DNA from 4 places in the Mesorhizobium sp. WSM4833 genome. Region 1 is predicted to be linked to each of the others. Evidence: predicted binding sites of a transcription regulator. Region 1 holds the regulator's gene; each other region holds the start of a gene.
The links. The regulator LexA, encoded in region 1, represses DNA repair genes until DNA is damaged. The targets are predictions, from matches to a motif close to TGTTCNNNNTGTGTTCNG.
Positions count from the first base shown of each region.

Region 2: the regulator LexA is predicted to act here: its motif matches at 2,409-2,426, upstream of dinB (DNA polymerase IV).
Region 3: the regulator LexA is predicted to act here: its motif matches at 1,972-1,989, upstream of AC0L2D_RS26935 (2'-5' RNA ligase family protein).
Region 4: the regulator LexA is predicted to act here: its motif matches at 1,573-1,590, upstream of recA (recombinase RecA).

Region 1 covers NZ_JBVVQG010000008.1:213,353-217,639, forward strand. The annotation lists gene AC0L2D_RS18145 (ComEC/Rec2 family competence protein) at 1-2,227, shown strand, start outside; gene lexA (transcriptional repressor LexA) at 2,221-2,961, opposite strand; gene kynU (kynureninase) at 3,372-4,287, opposite strand, start outside.
Region 2 covers NZ_JBVVQG010000002.1:64,833-69,119, forward strand. The annotation lists gene AC0L2D_RS03465 (methylated-DNA--[protein]-cysteine S-methyltransferase) at 1-450, shown strand, start outside; gene AC0L2D_RS03470 (2OG-Fe(II) oxygenase) at 447-1,190, shown strand; gene AC0L2D_RS03475 (dihydrofolate reductase family protein) at 1,215-1,814, opposite strand; gene AC0L2D_RS03480 (winged helix-turn-helix transcriptional regulator) at 1,918-2,334, shown strand; gene dinB (DNA polymerase IV) at 2,456-3,703, shown strand; gene AC0L2D_RS03490 (cupin domain-containing protein) at 3,713-4,287, opposite strand, start outside.
Region 3 covers NZ_JBVVQG010000017.1:51,586-55,872, reverse strand. The annotation lists gene AC0L2D_RS26945 (cupin domain-containing protein) at 171-779, shown strand; gene AC0L2D_RS26940 (ABC transporter ATP-binding protein) at 769-1,854, shown strand; gene AC0L2D_RS26935 (2'-5' RNA ligase family protein) at 2,032-2,637, shown strand; gene AC0L2D_RS26930 (nuclear transport factor 2 family protein) at 2,774-3,127, shown strand; gene AC0L2D_RS26925 (ArsC family reductase) at 3,301-3,651, shown strand; gene AC0L2D_RS26920 (DUF488 domain-containing protein) at 3,865-4,218, opposite strand; gene AC0L2D_RS26915 (aminopeptidase) at 4,240-4,287, opposite strand, start outside.
Region 4 covers NZ_JBVVQG010000006.1:252,385-256,671, reverse strand. The annotation lists gene alaS (alanine--tRNA ligase) at 1-125, opposite strand, end outside; gene recA (recombinase RecA) at 418-1,515, opposite strand; gene AC0L2D_RS14255 (carbohydrate kinase family protein) at 1,796-2,740, shown strand; gene AC0L2D_RS14250 (pseudouridine-5'-phosphate glycosidase) at 2,815-3,732, shown strand; gene AC0L2D_RS14245 (TfoX/Sxy family protein) at 3,976-4,287, opposite strand, start outside.

The DNA.
Region 1 (4,287 bases):
CAGCGTGAACACGGCGGCGAGCCTGGAACTCGACCGGGGCGTGGCCTTCCTGCTGGTGCCGGTCTGCCTTGCGATCGGAGCGATCGGCTATTTTTCGCTGACGGCTGAACCCGACTTTGCGAGACCTGTCGCGGTTGTCATCCTGACGGGGATCTGTGCGCTGGTCTCGCGCTCATGGCCAAAGACCCATCTGTGTTTCATGGCGGCACTTTTGTGCGCCCTAGGACTGCTTGCTGCCAAGGTCGAGACGTGGCGTGCGGGCACACAAATGTTGGGCTCGGAAATCTCGACGCAGGTGACCGGCCGCGTCGTCTCGCTCGACCGGATGGAAACTGGCCGTATCCGGCTGACCATCGACGTAACATCGACCGCAAGACCGAAACTGCGCTATGCGCCGGAACGGGTACGGCTTTCGGCACGCAAGATCCCGGCTGACGTGACCGCAGGCTCGCTCATCACTGGATATGCCAAGCTTTTGCCGCCGACCGGGCCGGTGCGACCGGACAGCTATGATTTCTCCTTCGACAGCTATTTTGCCGGCATTGGTGGCAGCGGATTCTTTCTCGGCAATCCAAAGCTTGTCGTCAGCGATGATGGCGACATGCCGCTGTCGGCCCGAATTTCCTCCAGCGTGGAAAATGCCCGTGAAGGCATCGCCGACCATATCAGGGCGAGCGTCGGCGGCGCCGAAGGCGAGATCGCCGCGGCGCTGATCGTCGGCGTGCGCGCCGGCATTCCCGACGACATCAATGAGGCGATGCGACGTACCGGCATCTACCACATCATCTCCATTTCGGGACTGCACATGGCTCTGGTCGCCGGCACCATCATGGGGTTGCTGCGCGGCGCCTTCGCCTTGTTTCCCGATTTTTCCGCGCGTCGCCCGGTCAAGAAGTATGCCGCTGCCGCCGCACTGTTCTCGATCGCAGCCTACCTCGTCATCTCAGGTATCGTCGTCGCCGCCGAGCGCAGCTTCATCATGCTGGCAGTGATGCTGATTGCAGTTCTGTTCGATCGAGCAGCACTCACCATGCGCAATCTGGCGATCTCGGCGATCGCCGTCATCGTGGTGTCGCCGCATGAGGTGGTCGGCCCGAGTTTTCAGATGTCGTTCGCCGCGACCGCAGCTCTGGTCGGCGCCTATGCCGGCTGGGCGGATCACCGCGCGGGAAAAGCAAGACCGCCGCCGCCGAAGCGATCCTTGCCCGGGTTCCTGACACGAAAATTCCTGCTGGCGGCAATCGGTCTGGCCATGACCTCGATCATCGCCGGCAGCGCCACGACGCTGTTTGCCATCTGGCATTTTCAGCGTGTGTCGCCGCTCAGCCTGTTCGCCAATCTCGCGGTTATGCCGATCGTCACCGTCGTCATGTTCCTGGCCGTCGCCAGCGCGCTGCTGATGCCTTTCGGATTGGATTGGCCAGGTCTCTACCTGATGGGCAAGGGCCTGACGATGATGATCGCCATATCGGGCTGGATCTCCGAGCGTTCGCCTGTCGATGGGGTCGGGCTGATTTCGCAACAGTCGGTCCTGCTGGTGGCCATTGCCCTGGTCATCGCGACGATGGCGACGACATGGCTGCGGCTCGCGGCTCTGCCATTCGCGTTGGCAGGCTTGCTGACCGTCTCGGATACGCGCACGCCCGATGTGCTGATCTCAGAAGACGCCCGGCTGGTGGCGTTGCCGATCGGTGGCGGTGAGCTTGCCGTCAGCCGGCAACGGCCGAACGAATTCACCGTCGACAACTGGAAACGCGCGCTGACATCGGAAACCATCGTCGTTCCGGAAGTGTTCGACAACAGCGATGGGCAATTCGACGTCGCGGATGCCGTTGAGCTACCGCCGGGGTCGCCGTTCTATTGCTCCTCAGGCGTTTGCGTGGCCAGGCACATGTCCGGTGCGATCATTGCCTATGTCGAGGACCGCAAGGACACCTGGAAAGCCTGCGGCTTCGCCGAGCTGATCGTCGTCAACGACGCCACCGCCTATGACGCCTGTCATAACCCGCTGGTTCTCGTTATCACCAAGCGGCAACTGGCTCGCAAAGGCAGTGCCGCGGTCTTCTTCGATCGCCAATCGGCGACCACGCCGGCGACAATCAGCTTCGCCGTGGACAGCCCATATCGGCCCTGGCACACGCAACGCAAATACTCTCGCGAGGCGAGGGGGCTGGCACCCTTCAAGAAACCCGAGAAGCCAGTGGTCAACCCACAGCCGTCTCAGTAGCGACGGATCAGGCCGACGAGCTTGCCTTGCACCTTGACCCTGTCCGGCCCGAAAATCCGTGTCTCGTAGGCTGGATTGGCGGCTTCGAGGGCAATCGAGGCGCCCTTGCGGCGGAACCGCTTCAGCGTCGCTTCCTCTTCATCGACCAGCGCCACGATGATCTCGCCGGGGCTGGCCGTGTCGGCGTTACGGATGATAACGGTGTCGCCGTCGAAGATGCCGGCCTCGATCATCGAATCGCCCTTGACCTCCAGCGCATAGTGCGCGCCGCCCATGATCATGTCCGGCGGCACCGAAATCGAATGCGTCTGATGCTGGATGGCATCGATCGGCACGCCGGCGGCGATGCGACCCATGACCGGGATCGAAACGGCAGAGACCGCATCGTCGTCATTGCCGGGCGAAGGCATCCGCGAAGGCGCCGGCTTGATCTGCCGGCCAAGAGCACCACCCTGACCAAGACTGCCCTGGATGACGCTTGGCGAAAACTTCTTTGCCGCATTGAGGCCTGGCGCGATGGAGTCCGGCAGCCGCAGCACTTCCAGCGCGCGGGCCCGATTGGGCAGCCGACGGATAAAGCCGCGCTCCTCAAGGGCCGTGATCAGCCGATGAATCCCGGATTTGGAGGCAAGGTCGAGCGCCTCCTTCATCTCGTCGAAGGATGGCGGAATGCCGCTCTCCTTCAGGCGTTCATGGATGAACATCAGCAGTTCATGTTGCTTGCGTGTCAGCATGGCGGCCCCCAGGTTCCCTGAAACCAGAATCGAAAAACAAACCCAGAACAAACACTATCTGTTCCAGTTGTGTTCTGCAACCGTTTAAAGTTTAATGAATTTGTTAAGGCTGCTGAAATTATTTGGCGCTTGCCAGCGGGTTACGATCGACGGGCGCCACCTTCGGCAATGCGCCTGCTCACATTGAAATTGTTATGGTTAATGACCTGTGGCTTATCCTCTACCAAAGCTTGGCATTATCTGTCGATCGACCTCGACAAGGGGCGATTGCAACCTTCGGGACGTTCGTTGGCCGTGAACGAAACGGAGCCAAAACGCCAACGTCAGTTGGGCATTTTGGCTGGAAATTCAGCTCTCCGTCATTTGCCAGGCAGTGAGGGCAGCGACGGCGGATCGCCGGGATCGGTGCGTCAGGTAACGGCTTCCTTGACGGCGAAACGCTGGTCCTTCCATGCACCCGTGCGCAGAATATCTTCCAGAACCTCAACCGCCAGCCACACATCCTTGTAGCTGACATAGAGCGGCGTGAAGCCGAAACGGATGGTCGACGGTGCGCGGAAGTCACCGATCACCCCGCGCTCGATCAGCGCCCGCATGATTTGATAGCCGTGGTCGTGAAGGAACGACACCTGGCTGCCGCGCCTGGTCGCGTCGCGGGTAGTCTCCAGCGTGAGACCGTAGGCGCCGCACTTGGCTTCGACGAGCTGGATGAACAGTTCTGTCTGCGCGACGCTCTTCTTTCGCAATGCCGCCATGTCGACGTCGCTCCAGATGGCAAGCGCGCCTTTGAGCGCCCGCATCGACAGGACCGGTTGCGTACCGCACAGAAAACGGCGGATGCCGGTGCCGGCAACATAACCCCGTTCGAAGGCAAAGGGCCGCGCATGGCCCCACCAGCCGCTGAGCGGCTGGCTGATATCGCCGTGGTGGCGCTGTGCGGCATAGATGAAGGCCGGCGCGCCCGGACCGCCGTTGAGGTACTTGTACGTGCAGCCGACAGCGAAATCGGCATTTGCCTGATCGAGCTCGACGGGCAGGGCGCCGGCGGTGTGGCAGAGATCCCAGACGATCAGCGTTCCGGCCGCATGAGCCCTGCGCGTCAGCGCCGCCATGTCGCGCAGTTCACCCGATTTGTAATTGACGTGGTTGACCAGCACCACCGCCACGTTTTCGTCGATCAGCTCTTCGATGGTCGGCGCGTCGACGCCCGCGAGGCGCAGCAGGACGGCATCCCGGGTCGAGGCCACGCCTTCGGCGATGTACAGGTCGGTGGGAAAACTGTCACCTTCGGCGACGATGGCTGACCGGCCGGGCCGCATCTCCATC
Region 2 (4,287 bases), on a different contig from region 1:
GCACGCAGCGCTATCGGCGTCTGCGCCATCCTGATCGGCTCGGACGCCGACGCGCTGGAGCGGGATCTTGGCCATCGCTTCCCGGGCAAGCTACTGGTCGAAGACGGGGCCACCTTGCGCGACGATCTTGCGGCAATCGCGCGCTTCATCGAAATGCCTGGCGTCGGCCTCGACCTGCCGCTCGACCTGCGCCGCGGCACGCCATTCCAGCAGCGCGTGTGGGAGACGCTCCGAGGCATCCCCTGCGGCGCCACCATCACCTACGCCGCGCTGGCCCAGCGCCTCGGCCAGCCGGACGGCGCCCGTGCCGTGGCGACGGCCTGTGCCGCCAACGCGATTGCGCTGGGCATTCCCTGCCACCGTGTTGTCCGCGCCGACGGCACGCTGTCGGGCTACCGCTGGGGCGTCGAGCGCAAGCGCGCTCTGATCGATAAGGAGGCTACGATATGAATGCCCATGCCAGGGTTGCCGCATCGGCGGTTGAAGCTGCTCGGACGCGTGTCGCCGGTTACGACTGGCCCGCCCTTGCAGCCGAACTCGACGGCTTCGGCTGCGCGGTGATCGAGAAATTGCTCTCGCCTGAAGAATGCCGGGAGATCGCCGGCCTCTATCCCAAAGAAGAGCATTTCCGCAGCCACATCCATATGGCCAGGCACGGCTTCGGCAAGGGCGAGTACCGCTATTTCCGCTATCCCTTGCCCGACCTTCTGGGCGGCCTGCGCAGCGCGCTCTATCCCAGGCTGGCCGAGGTCGCCAATCGGTGGAACGAGCGGATGGGGCAGGCCATGCGTTATCCCGCGACGCATGCCGCGTTTCTCGATCAGTGTCATGCCGCCGGCCAGACGCGGCCGACGCCGCTGCTGCTGCAATATGTGCCTGGCGACTTCAACTGCCTGCACCAGGATCTCTATGGCGACCTCGCCTTTCCGCTGCAGGTGGCGATCCTGCTCTCCGAACCGGGCCAGGATTTCACCGGCGGTGAGTTCGCGCTGACCGAGCAGCGGCCGCGTATGCAGAGCCGGGTCGAGGTGGTGCCGCTGCGCCAGGGCGACGCCGTTGTCTTCGCCGTCCACAACCGGCCGGTGCAGGGCACCAAAGGCAATTACCGCGTCAACCTGCGTCATGGCGTCAGCCGGCTGCGCTCAGGCATGCGCCACACGGTCGGGATTATTTTTCACGATGCGAAGTGAGCAGGGAGAAGATGGAGGTCCCCCTCACCCCGCCGGTGCATAGCGACTGACCACCATGCCACAGTCATAGGCCTTCGAGCCGAGCAGCCGCAGGTTTCTAAAACCGCCCTGATCAAAAATCCGGCGGCCCGCACCCAGCACCGCCGGGTTGATGAAAAGCTGAAACTCGTCGACCAGCCCGGCCGCGATCAGCGCCGACGCGAAACCGGCGCCGCCGAACACGGCCATGTCGCCGCCCTCGCCCGCTTTCAGCGCATTGACTTCGCGCGGCAGGTCGCCGCTGGCCACGCTCGTGCGCTCCCAGACCGGCTCCCCGGCCGATTGCTTGAGCTTATCACTGAGCACCACCTTGCGGGCGTCGACGATGCGTTGCGCAAAGGCGTAGAACGGATCGTGCGGAAACTTCTTGGCGGCATTGCCCCAATGGGTGAGATAGCCCTCCTGCGCCATCTTGCGGCTGAGCAGGATGGTATCGACGCCTGTGAAGACAGCGTTGAAGTCCTGCTTCAGCTCATCGTCCCAGGCGCTCTCGTCACCCCACTCCCAGAGCTGCCAGGAATGATCCTCGGTGGCGCCGACAAAGCCGTCGACCGACATCTGCATCTGCAGGACCAGCTTTTTCACCGTCATTCTCCTCACCGCTATCGCAAAACAGTTTACATTTGGAACTGTTGACGCAAGGCCAAAACGATGTCAATAGTAAAGTGATTTAGAAATGGAACCATAGATGGCGACGCGCGAAAAATCCGACTGCCCGATCAACCTGTCGCTCGAACTCATCGGCGACCGCTGGACGCTGCTCATCATCCGCGACATGGTCTTCGCCGGGAAAAAGCACTTTCGCGAATTCCTGCAATCCGACGAAGGCATCTCCTCGCGCACGCTGGCCGAGCGACTGCAAACGCTTCAGGACGAAGGCATCCTCACCAGAAGCGACGACCCGACGCATGGCTTGAGAACGGTCTACCGGCTGACCGAAGCAGGCATCGACCTATTGCCGGTGCTGGCGACGCTCGGCGCCTGGGGCAGCAAGCACCGCAAGGCCGACGAGAGATTGGCCAGGATTACCGACCAGTTGGCGGCAGGCGGCGAAGCAGCGCTGGAAAAGATGAAAGCGGCGCTGCGAGCGGAGCATAGTGTCTAGGCGGTTGCGTTCAAGCCGAACCGGCATGGCTGTTGCCGCACCCAATCGCCCTTCGCTTGACAACGATCCATCTTTGTTCTTTATTTGTTCCAATCTATCAGCAACTGCGGATGTGCGGTCGATGGAAACGACAGCCACCATCCTGCATGCCGATCTCGACACTTTCTACGCCTCTGTCGAGCAGTTGCTTGATCCGTCGCTGCGCGGCAAGCCGATCGCGGTGGGCGGCGGCGTCGTGCTCGCCGCTTCCTATGAGGCGCGCGCCTTCGGCGTGCGTGGCGGTATGCCAGGGCGCAAGGCGCGCGAACTCTGCCCGCATTTGATCTTCGTCGGCGGCAATTTCAGCCATTACCAGCGGCTGGGCGATGCGGCGATCAAGGTGCTCGACGATTTTACGCCTGTAGTCGAGCGCATTTCCATCGACGAGGCGTTTGCCGACGTCGCCGGCTGCACACATCTGTTCGGCTCGCCGCAGGAGATCGCGACAACCATCCGCCGCCGCGTGCGGGCCGAACTCGGCCTGCCGATCTCGATCGGCGTGGCGCGCACCAAGCATCTGGCCAAGATCGCCTCGCAGGTCGCCAAACCCGACGGGCTGGTGGTCGTCGAACCCGGCACCGAACTCGCCTTCCTGCATGATCTGCCGGTCGGACTGATGTGGGGCGTCGGCCCGGCGACCAGGGCGCGGCTGGCCGAGATCGGCGTCGAGACCATCGGTCAACTGGCCAGGACGCATGGCGGCGCGCTGACGCGCCTGCTCGGTCCCGCCGCCGGCGAAAAGCTCGCCGCCCTGTCCTGGAACCGCGACCCGCGAAAGCTGGAGACGAAGCGCCGCGCGCATTCGGCCGGCGCCCAATCGGCGCTTGGCCAGAAGCCGGCTATGGCACGGGTCATCGTGCCGACACTGCTGCATCTGGCCGACCGCGTCGCCAGTCGGCTGCGCGCCAAGGCAAGGCCCGGCCGCACGGTGACGGTACGCGTGCGCTTTGCCGATCTCCGCGTCGTCACCCGTTCGATCACGCTTGACCAGCCGATCTCGGCGACCGCGATGCTGGCCGAGATCGCCGGCGATCTGGTGCGCGGCGTGCTTGCCGACAATCCACAGGAGAAAATGATCTCGCTGCTGGCGATCTCGGTCTCGCATCTTGAGGAAAGCTTCGAGTTGCAGCTCGACCTGCCGCTTGGCCTCGCCGACGAGAGGCGCCGGCCCGGCACGAAGAAGGGCCTAGCACGCTTCGACGCCGATCGCGCCATCGACAAGATCCGCGAGCGCTTCGGCAAACAGGCGGTCGGCTACGGCACCGTGGCACTGGAGGCGGCGCGCTCGGTTCCCGACGAATTCAGGGAGTTGGCGGAGAAGGAGCTGTGAAGCCGGGGGCTACTCCATCTCTTCGCCGTCCCAGTACCGCCTCACCGCTCCCATGTCGAAAATGCCGTCGCGCCGGCGCAAGGCGTCGACCGCCATCTTGTTGGAATCTGGATAGACGCAGACCTCGTTGGGATTTTTCTCGCCGATCATCAGGTAGCGGCACGGCCCCGTGCCGCTGTTGAGGAAGGAATGCCCGACCGCCAGGCCGGCCGGAAAGCAGACATAGTCGCCGGCTTTCATTTCGTGGCGCTCCTCGCCAAGCAGCAGCGTCACCTGCCCTTCCAGGATCAGCGCATGCTCCTCTTCCAGCATGTGATAGTGCCGGGGCGCCAAGCGCATGCCGGGCGCCGGCGCTTCGATCAGCATGCCGACATGATAGTCGGAGCGTCCCAGCGCGGCATAAGTCAGGTGCCTGGACCGGCCGCCGAACCGCGGACCTTCGCCCTCGACCTTCCATTCGACAGCATCGCTGGCGATCGGCGGGATCGGCGCGGCTGGGGGTTTGGTGACACCGGCCGTCACATCCGACGGCAGCGGATCGCCGGCGGTAAGGCCGGTGTTCTCGCCGTCCCAGTAAGTTTGGA
Region 3 (4,287 bases), on a different contig from region 1:
TCCCCCTTCTCCCCTTGTGGGAGAAGGTGTCGCCGAAGGCGACGGATGAGGGGTGCTCCAGGGAACACCAGCGTCTCACTCCGCTGGAACACCCCTCAACCGTCTCGGCGCTGCGCGCCGATCCACCTTCTCCCACAAGGGGAGAAGGGAAAGCAAACGAGGACTAACGCATGGACATGCTGGACGAAACGGCTGAAAAGCCGAAGGACGATGCCGATGTGCGGGTCGGCAGGCGGGTGCGGGCGCTGCGGCTGGAGCGCAAGCTGTCGCTGGCCGATCTTGCGGCAAAGGCCGGCGTGTCGATCGGTGCATTGAGCCAGATCGAGCGCGGCATGTCCTCGCTGCGCGTCAAGGTGATCTGGCCGCTCGCCGCCGCCCTCGACATCGAGCCGTCGGCGCTGATCGCCGACGGCAGCGATACGGCGAACGACCTCTATTGCGTGCGTGCCGACAAGCGGCGGCAAATCCCGGTGAAATCGGAAGGCATTGCCAAGGCGCTGCTGTCACCCCCGGGCGCGACGCTGACCGGCATGCTGGTGACGGTGGAAGCCGGCGGCGGCACGGTCGAGGCCTATGCGCATGCCGGCCATGAATTCGGCTTCGTGCTGGCTGGTGAGGTCGAACTGGTGGTGGATTCGACAAAGTACGTGCTGAAGGCCGGCGACAGCTTTGCCTTCAAGAGCACGCTTTTGCATGCCTTCCGCAATCCGGGCGCCGAGCGGTGCCAGATTCTCTGGGTCAACACCACGAAGCCGTCCGAGGTTCGCGATGGCGCCTGATCCACTCGTCCGGCTGCAGGCGGTCTCGAAGATTTTTCCTGGCGGCATCGTCGGGCTCGACGCCGTCGATCTCGACATTATCAGCGGCGAGTTCATCACGCTGCTCGGGCCGTCGGGTTGCGGCAAGACCACCAGTCTGCGCGTCATCGCCGGTTTCGAAAGCCCGTCGAGCGGCAAGGTGCTGCTAGACGGCCGCGATATCACGGCACTTCGCCCGTTCGACCGGCCGGTCAATACCGTGTTCCAGGACTACGCGCTGTTCCCGCACATGAATGTTGCAGAAAATGTCGGCTTCGGTCTGTCGCTGCGCAAACTGTCTGGAGCCGAACAGGCTAAGCGCACCGGCGAAGCGCTCGACATGGTCGGTCTCGCCGACAAGCTTGGCGCCCGTGTCTCCGAACTGTCTGGCGGCCAGCGCCAACGCGTCGCGCTCGCGCGTGCCATCGTCTGCGAGCCGCGCGTGCTGCTGCTCGACGAGCCGTTGTCGGCGCTCGATGCGCATCTGCGCGAACAGATGCAGGTTGAGCTGAAGCGGCTGCAGTCGCGGCTTGGCACCACCTTCGTCATGGTCACCCACGACCAGACCGAAGCGCTGTCGATTTCCGACCGCATCGTCGTCATGAACAAGGGCCGCATCGAGCAGATCGCACCGCCGGCCACACTTTATGACCGGCCTGCCACGAAGTTTGTGGCGAGCTTCATCGGCACCATGAATCTCCTGCAATCACGGTTTGTCGGCCGCGATGGCGATCGCTTGCGTTTCACCGCCGGCACCCTGCCGCTGGAGGCTATTTCTGAAACCGGCGAGGCACCTGCCGAGGGCGCTACCCGCACCATCGGCGTGCGCCCGGAGGATTTGCTGGCGATGACCGAGGCCGCGCCCGGCACCGCACCGGCGCGCGTCAACAGCGTCGTCTTTCACGGCCGCACGCTGCGCCTGCATGCCGAACTCGGGCAGGGCGCACCTGTCGTCATCGACGCGCCGCGCCAGGCCGAGGGTTTTCGCTTCCAGGTCGGCGACGTGGCGCATATCAGCCTGCGCCGTGGCGCCAACTGCCCAGTGCTGCCAGGTTAGTTCATCGAACTCTAAAAACCGGGGCCAACTGGGCGATCCACGATTTCCTCGAGGTCGAGGGTATCATCGGCTGCTGGGCGTGAGCTCGAATAGATTCCAGGCTTGACTCAAGGAGAGCGTTCCTGTTTTGTTCCGGAATGGAGCAAAACAGGAGCGTTCTTTGCCGGGCGTGTGCGTATGTATCTGCAAGGCGAATTCGACTATGGACTTCCAGAGCCGCCATGGCGGCCTAAACGGCCCGAGCGCGTGTTCTTCGGTTTGTTTTTGCAGTCTAAGGACCATTCGCGCTTTGCCGATTGTCAAAATCGGCTATGCGGCCAATGCGGGGTAACCGGCGACCAACTGCTACCGGAGCGTTTTCACGTTAGCCTGCAGCATGTCGGTGATTACAAAAGGCTACGGTCCAAAATTCTTTTTGCGGCCGCCCGATCGGGACGGCGCATTGCGATGGCCCCGTTCGAGGTTACCTTTCGCTATGCCAGTAGCTTTCCCGGCCGACCGGCGACTAGGGGCAAGCCAGCCAAACACCCTTTCGTGCTTCTCGCCGATGACGGACCGGTTTGTGAGTTGAGCAGGAAGCTCGGCGTCGAAATGCTGCGCGAAGGCCTCAAGGCGTCAGATGGTTTCGTTCCGCATCTGACGCTTGCATATGACCGAAAACTTGTCCCCAAACAGCCTATGGGCCCAATCAGCTTTGTTGCACGAGAGTTCGTCCTTGTGCACAGCTTGCGCGGACTGAAGAAGTACGTTTTCCCGGAATGTTGGCCGCTGAGCGCGATGTGATGTGCTCACATCGTCGTCACATACTCCGAGCGATATCCATCATCCTGACATGGCTTGTCAGCTACCCCGTGGTCCGACGATGGCAGGCCAGCGAGTCGTTGCCTATTTGCAGTGCGTCTGAACAGGAGGAACGCAAATGACCATCGCGGAAATTGCCAAGGATTTTACCGAGCTGCTCAAGCAGGGCGAGAACGAAGCTGCCGCCGAGAAGTACAATTCCGACGATATCGTGAGCTACGAAGCCATGGAGGGGCCGATGGCCATCTCCCGTGGCAAGGAGGCTCTCAGGCAGAAGGGCCAGTGGTGGCAGGAGAACAATGAAGTCCATGGCGGCTCTGTCGAAGGCCCCTATGTCAATGGCGACCAGTTCGCGGTGCGCTTCAAGTTCGACATAACGCCCAAGGCTACCGGCGAGCGTGTCACCATGGATGAAGTTGGCCTCTACACGGTCAAAAACGGCAAGATCACCGAAGAGCGCTTCTATTATTGAGGCCGGACCCCCGGCTTCCGGCTCACATCGCTGCTGCATGATCTGGAGGTTAGACGGCCAGGACATTGTCCTGGCCGTCATGTGGAACGGAGATATGGCAACGGCTCTGGCAAATCGGGAAGGGCGGTTTAGTCTGTGGAACGGATTCGACAGTCAGCCAAGGAAGCACGCTTTTGACGATCACCATGTACGGCATCACCACCTGCGACACGGTCAGGAAGGCGCGCGTCTGGCTGGAAGGCCATGACGTAGCCTACCGGTTTCACGATTTCAGGGCCGAGGGACTGGACGCGAAGCGGCTGGATGGTTGGGCGGGCAAGGTCGGCTGGGAAAAGCTGCTCAACAAGGCGAGCACGACGTTCCGCGAGCTGCCGGACAAGGAAAAGCAGGGTCTCGACGAGAAGAGCGCCAAGGCGCTGATGCTGGCCAAGCCGATCATGATCAAGCGGCCGGTTCTGGAGGTAGGCGACCGGGTTATGGTCGGGTTCAAGGCTGATGTCTATGAGGCGGCGGTGGGGGAGTAGAGCTGCCTCTCGGTCCACGGTGTTCCGTGGCGCCCCCCTCTGTCCTGCCGGACATCTCCCCCTCAAGTGGGGAGATTGGCAGCTTCGCCGCTCCGCCATTCCTGTCACGTTCGGGATTTGCGAAGAAGATGATGACAGCGGATCTCCCCACCTGAGGGGGAGATGGCCGGCAGGCCAGAGGGGGGGCGCTGTCCCGCCGACCGCCATAAAATCTCAGCGTCCGCGCAGATACCCCGCCAGCGCCACCGCATTGTTGTGCGCCTCGTCATGCGCGCCGTAGAGCAGCGTCACCTTGCCGTTACCCAGCAGGCCTCGCAACTGCGTCACCGCCGCGCCATTCCCATCCAGCTCAGCGCCATACCGCTCCTGAAACTCCGCCCAGCGCACCGCCTCGTGTCCGAACCATTTGCGCAACTCGTCGCTCGGCGCGATGTCCTTCAACCACAGCGTCAGCGCGGCGTCTTGCTTGCTGACGCCGCGCGGCCAGATGCGGTCGACCAGAACCCGCTGCCCGTCATCGGCAGCGGGCGGCTCGTAGATACGCTTGACCGCGATCTTGAAGGCCATCACACCTCCTGGCTGGAACCCTCAGGCCCACTCGCCCTTGCGCATGACAGGCACGCGGGCGCCGTCCTT
Region 4 (4,287 bases), on a different contig from region 1:
CCGGCGTTGGTGAACATCAGCGTCGGATCGTTGCGCGGCACCAGCGGACTTGACGCGACGATCTCGTGACCCTCCTTGCGGAAGTAGTCGAGAAATGTCGACCGGATTTCGTTCACGCCACTCATGAATGCTGCCTTTTCGGAAGGGCCGCCGGCAAACCGGCGGAAATGGGCTCTGCGTTTTAGAAGATTAGGACTTGGCCTTTTAGCCGCCGCGCTTCACCCTGTCCAGAAACACGGAATTCGTCCAATCCACGGCCTTTGCCGGCCGTTCGAACCGGCCTGTTTTCGCCGCCGAAACGCAAAACCGCCGGCACTGGGCCGGCGGTTTCAAAACGCATTAACGCGGAACTCGATTACTTAAGCCTGAGATAATAGAATGCGATTATGGCCGAACTCCGGCCGACCTCGCGAGTTGTCACATCGCGCCGGATTCCTCCTCGAACCCGTCGTCGCCACCTTCGGAGCCGCCATTCTCAAGGAACTTTTCGGCGATCAGCCCGGCATTCTGTCGGAGCGCCAGCTCGATCTCGCGTGCGGTGTCGGGATTGTCGCGCAGGAACAGTTTGGCATTCTCGCGGCCTTGGCCGAGACGCTGCGAATTGTAGGAGAACCAGGCGCCCGACTTCTCGACCACGCCGGCCTTGACGCCGAGATCGACCAGTTCGCCGGTCTTGGACACGCCTTCACCATACATGATGTCGAACTCGACCACCTTGAAGGGCGGCGCCAGCTTGTTCTTGACCACCTTGACGCGGGTCTGGTTGCCGACGACTTCGTCGCGGTCCTTGACCGAGCCGATGCGGCGGATGTCGAGGCGCACCGATGCGTAGAATTTCAGCGCGTTGCCGCCGGTCGTCGTCTCGGGCGAACCGAACATGACGCCGATCTTCATGCGGATCTGGTTGATGAAGATCACCATGGTGTTGGAGCGCGAGATCGAGGCGGTCAGCTTGCGCAGCGCCTGGCTCATCAGGCGGGCCTGCAGGCCGGGCAGCGAATCGCCCATCTCGCCTTCGATTTCGGCGCGTGGCGTCAGCGCCGCGACCGAATCGACCACCAGCACGTCGATGGCGCCGGAGCGCACCAGCGTGTCGCAGATTTCCAGCGCCTGCTCACCGGTGTCGGGCTGCGAGATCAGCAGGTTTTCGAGATCGACGCCAAGCTTGCGGGCATAGACCGGGTCAAGCGCGTGCTCGGCATCGACGAAAGCGCAGATGCCGCCCTTCTTCTGGGCTTCGGCCACGGTGTGCAGGGCCAGCGTCGTCTTGCCCGAGCTTTCCGGCCCGTAGATCTCGATGATGCGGCCGCGCGGCAGGCCACCGACGCCAAGCGCGATGTCGAGGCCAAGCGAGCCGGTCGGCACCGTTTCGATCTCGACGACCTGCTCGTTCGCGCCGAGCCGCATGATCGAGCCCTTGCCGAAAGCCCGCTCGATCTGCGACAGCGCCGCATCCAGAGCCTTTGATTTGTCCACTGCCTTGTCCTCTACCAGCCGCAAAGAATTCTGAGCCATGATACATCACCCCTTGGTCGTCAATGAAGGCCGGACAATCCGTAATCCCTGCCTATTTGTACCTTTTTTGTTCTCATTTGGCAAGAGGGATCAAATATCTGAAAAACAAGCATTATCCGGATTTGTTCTTTTTTTGTCCAAGGATTCGATCAGGAATGCACCGCACGTTGGGCCAGACGGCTCGGTTGTTTCGACCTGCCGAATCGCCGCCTTGCATGCGAAGCTCGGTCGCACAGCCTAGCGCTTGTGCGGCTGGAATAACAAAGGTCATATCGCCGGCATGCTGAAATCCGCGAAAATACTGGCCGTAGGCGGCGCCCATATCGACCGGCGCGGCCAGGTGTCCGGCGCCTACGTGCCCGCCGCCTCCAATCCGGGCACGATGCGCGAGGATGTCGGCGGCGGCGTCTTCAACGCCTTGCGCAGTGCCGTGCGGCGCGGCGTCTCCGCGTCGCTGATGTCGGTTCGCGGCGGCGATCCCGCTGCCGACACCGTTTCGCGAGCCATCGCCGAGGCAGGCATTGCCGACCTGTCGGCGGTTTTCCTCGACCGCACGACGCCGAGCTACACGGCGCTGATCGACAGCGAAGGCGAACTGATCGTCGGCTTTGCCGACATGGCGCTCTACGACCTGGCGTTTCCCAAGCAGATCAGGCGCTCCAAGGTGCGGGAGGTGATCGCTGCCGCAGATGCCGTCTTCTGCGACGCCAACCTGCCGACGACGGCGCTGGAGCGGCTGGTCGCGCTCGCCGCGGGCAAGCCGGTTTTCGCGATTGCCATTTCGCCGGCCAAGGTGGTGCGGTTGCTACCGGTGCTGAAGGAGCTTTCGCTGGTCTTCATGAACCGCCGCGAGGCCATGGCGCTGGCCGGCGTCGCCGCGAATGCCACGGAGCGCGAGGTCGTCGACGGGTTGCGATGCAGCGGCCTCGTCAGCGGCGTGGTGACGGCAGGCGGCGGGCCCATGCTGGGCTTCGATGAAGCCGGCGCCTTCTCTATCCTGCCGCCGCCACCAAGAAAAGTCGCCGACGTCACCGGCGCCGGCGATGCGCTGGCGGGCGCAACGGTCGCTGCCTTGCTGCGAGGACTGCCGTTGCGGGCAGCTCTGCGCGAAGGCATTGCCGGGGCGACGCTTGCCATCGAAAGCGCCGCCGCCGTTCCGGAGTTCACCGCGGCGAGCTTCGCGCAAGCGTTGGCTCTTGTGCCGGATGCCAGGGAAATGGCATGAGACCGGCGAATTCATAGTGCCGCGATGTTGCCGAGCGTCCGACGGACGCGCCGCATTCCGGATAGGAGACCTTGATGACCCCTGAGACCGCCCGCCCCTTCATCGATGTCCACGCGCCGGTGGCGCAGGCCCTGGCCGACGGCCGGCCGGTGGTGGGGCTGGAAAGCACCATCATCACCCATGGCATGCCCTACCCCGACAATGGCGCCATGGCGGCCGATGTCGAAAAGATCATCAGCGATGGCGGCGCCGTGCCGGCGACGATCGCCGTGGTTGGCGGCCGCATCAAGATCGGGCTTTCGGACGGCGAGCGCGAATCGCTGGCGATGACGGGCGACGCCATGAAGCTGTCGCGCGCCGATCTCGGTTTTGCCGTGGCGCAAGGGCGCACCGGTGGCACCACGGTCGCCGCCACCATGATCGCGGCGCATATGGTCGGCATAAAAGTGTTCGCCACCGGCGGTATCGGCGGTGTGCACAAGGGCGCCGAAAAGAGCTTTGACATTTCCGCCGATCTCGACGAGCTGGCGCGCACCCCGGTGATTGTCGTCTCAGCCGGTGCCAAGGCCATCCTCGACATCGAAAAGACGCTGGAGGTGCTGGAAACGCGCGGCGTGCCGGTGATCGGCCATGGCTGCGAGACGATGCCGGCCTTCTGGTCCAGGCAATCGCCGTTCCGCGCGCCGCTGACCTTGCACGAGCCGGAAGAGATCGCGCATTTCTACCAGACGCGGGCAGCACTTGGGCTTGCTGGCGGCATGCTGATTGCCAATCCTGTGCCGGAAAACGAGGAAATCCCGGCTGCGGAGATGGCGGGCTATATCGACGCCGCGCAGAAGGCCGCCGAAGCGCTCAACGTGACCGGCAAGGCGGTGACGCCGTTCCTGCTGGGAAAAATCCTCGAACTGACCGGCGGCAGGAGCCTGAAGACCAACATCGCGCTGGTGGAAAACAATGCAAGGTTGGCGGCGAGGATAGCCAGGGCTCTGTAGGGTGGGATAGGCGTTCGGCAATGCACGGCTAAACGCAACCGCCGCGTTCCTTCTCGCGCCCCCCTCTGTCCTGCCGGACATCTCCCCCTCAAGGGGGGAGATTGGAAGCTTCGGCGCTCCGTTCATTCCTTCACCATCGAAAGATTGGCGAAGGTCGCGATGACGTCCGATCTCCCCCTTGAGGGGGAGATGTCCGGCAGGACAGAGGGGGGGTTAACTCGCGCCAGCGCCCCAAGGCTGGCGTCACTTCCCCGCCCGCCGCCCCGCCTCATACGCCCGGCGTGCCCAGACCGTCATCTCGTCGGGATCATCAAAAGCGCTGTCGGGAACGCTCCAGTAGGGCATGGCGACCAGCTTGCCGTGGCGCGAGCCGGTATAGGTCCATTGCGTGCAGCCGGCGGCCTCGAACTCGGGGGCGCTTTGCTCGTCGGCTTTCAACAGCAATTCGCCGCGCAGCACGATGGCGACGATGACGCCGTCGAAATAGATGCCCTTGCCGCCGAACAGTTTGCGGATGCTGACAGGGCCGAGACCCTCGAACAGTTCGGCGATGCG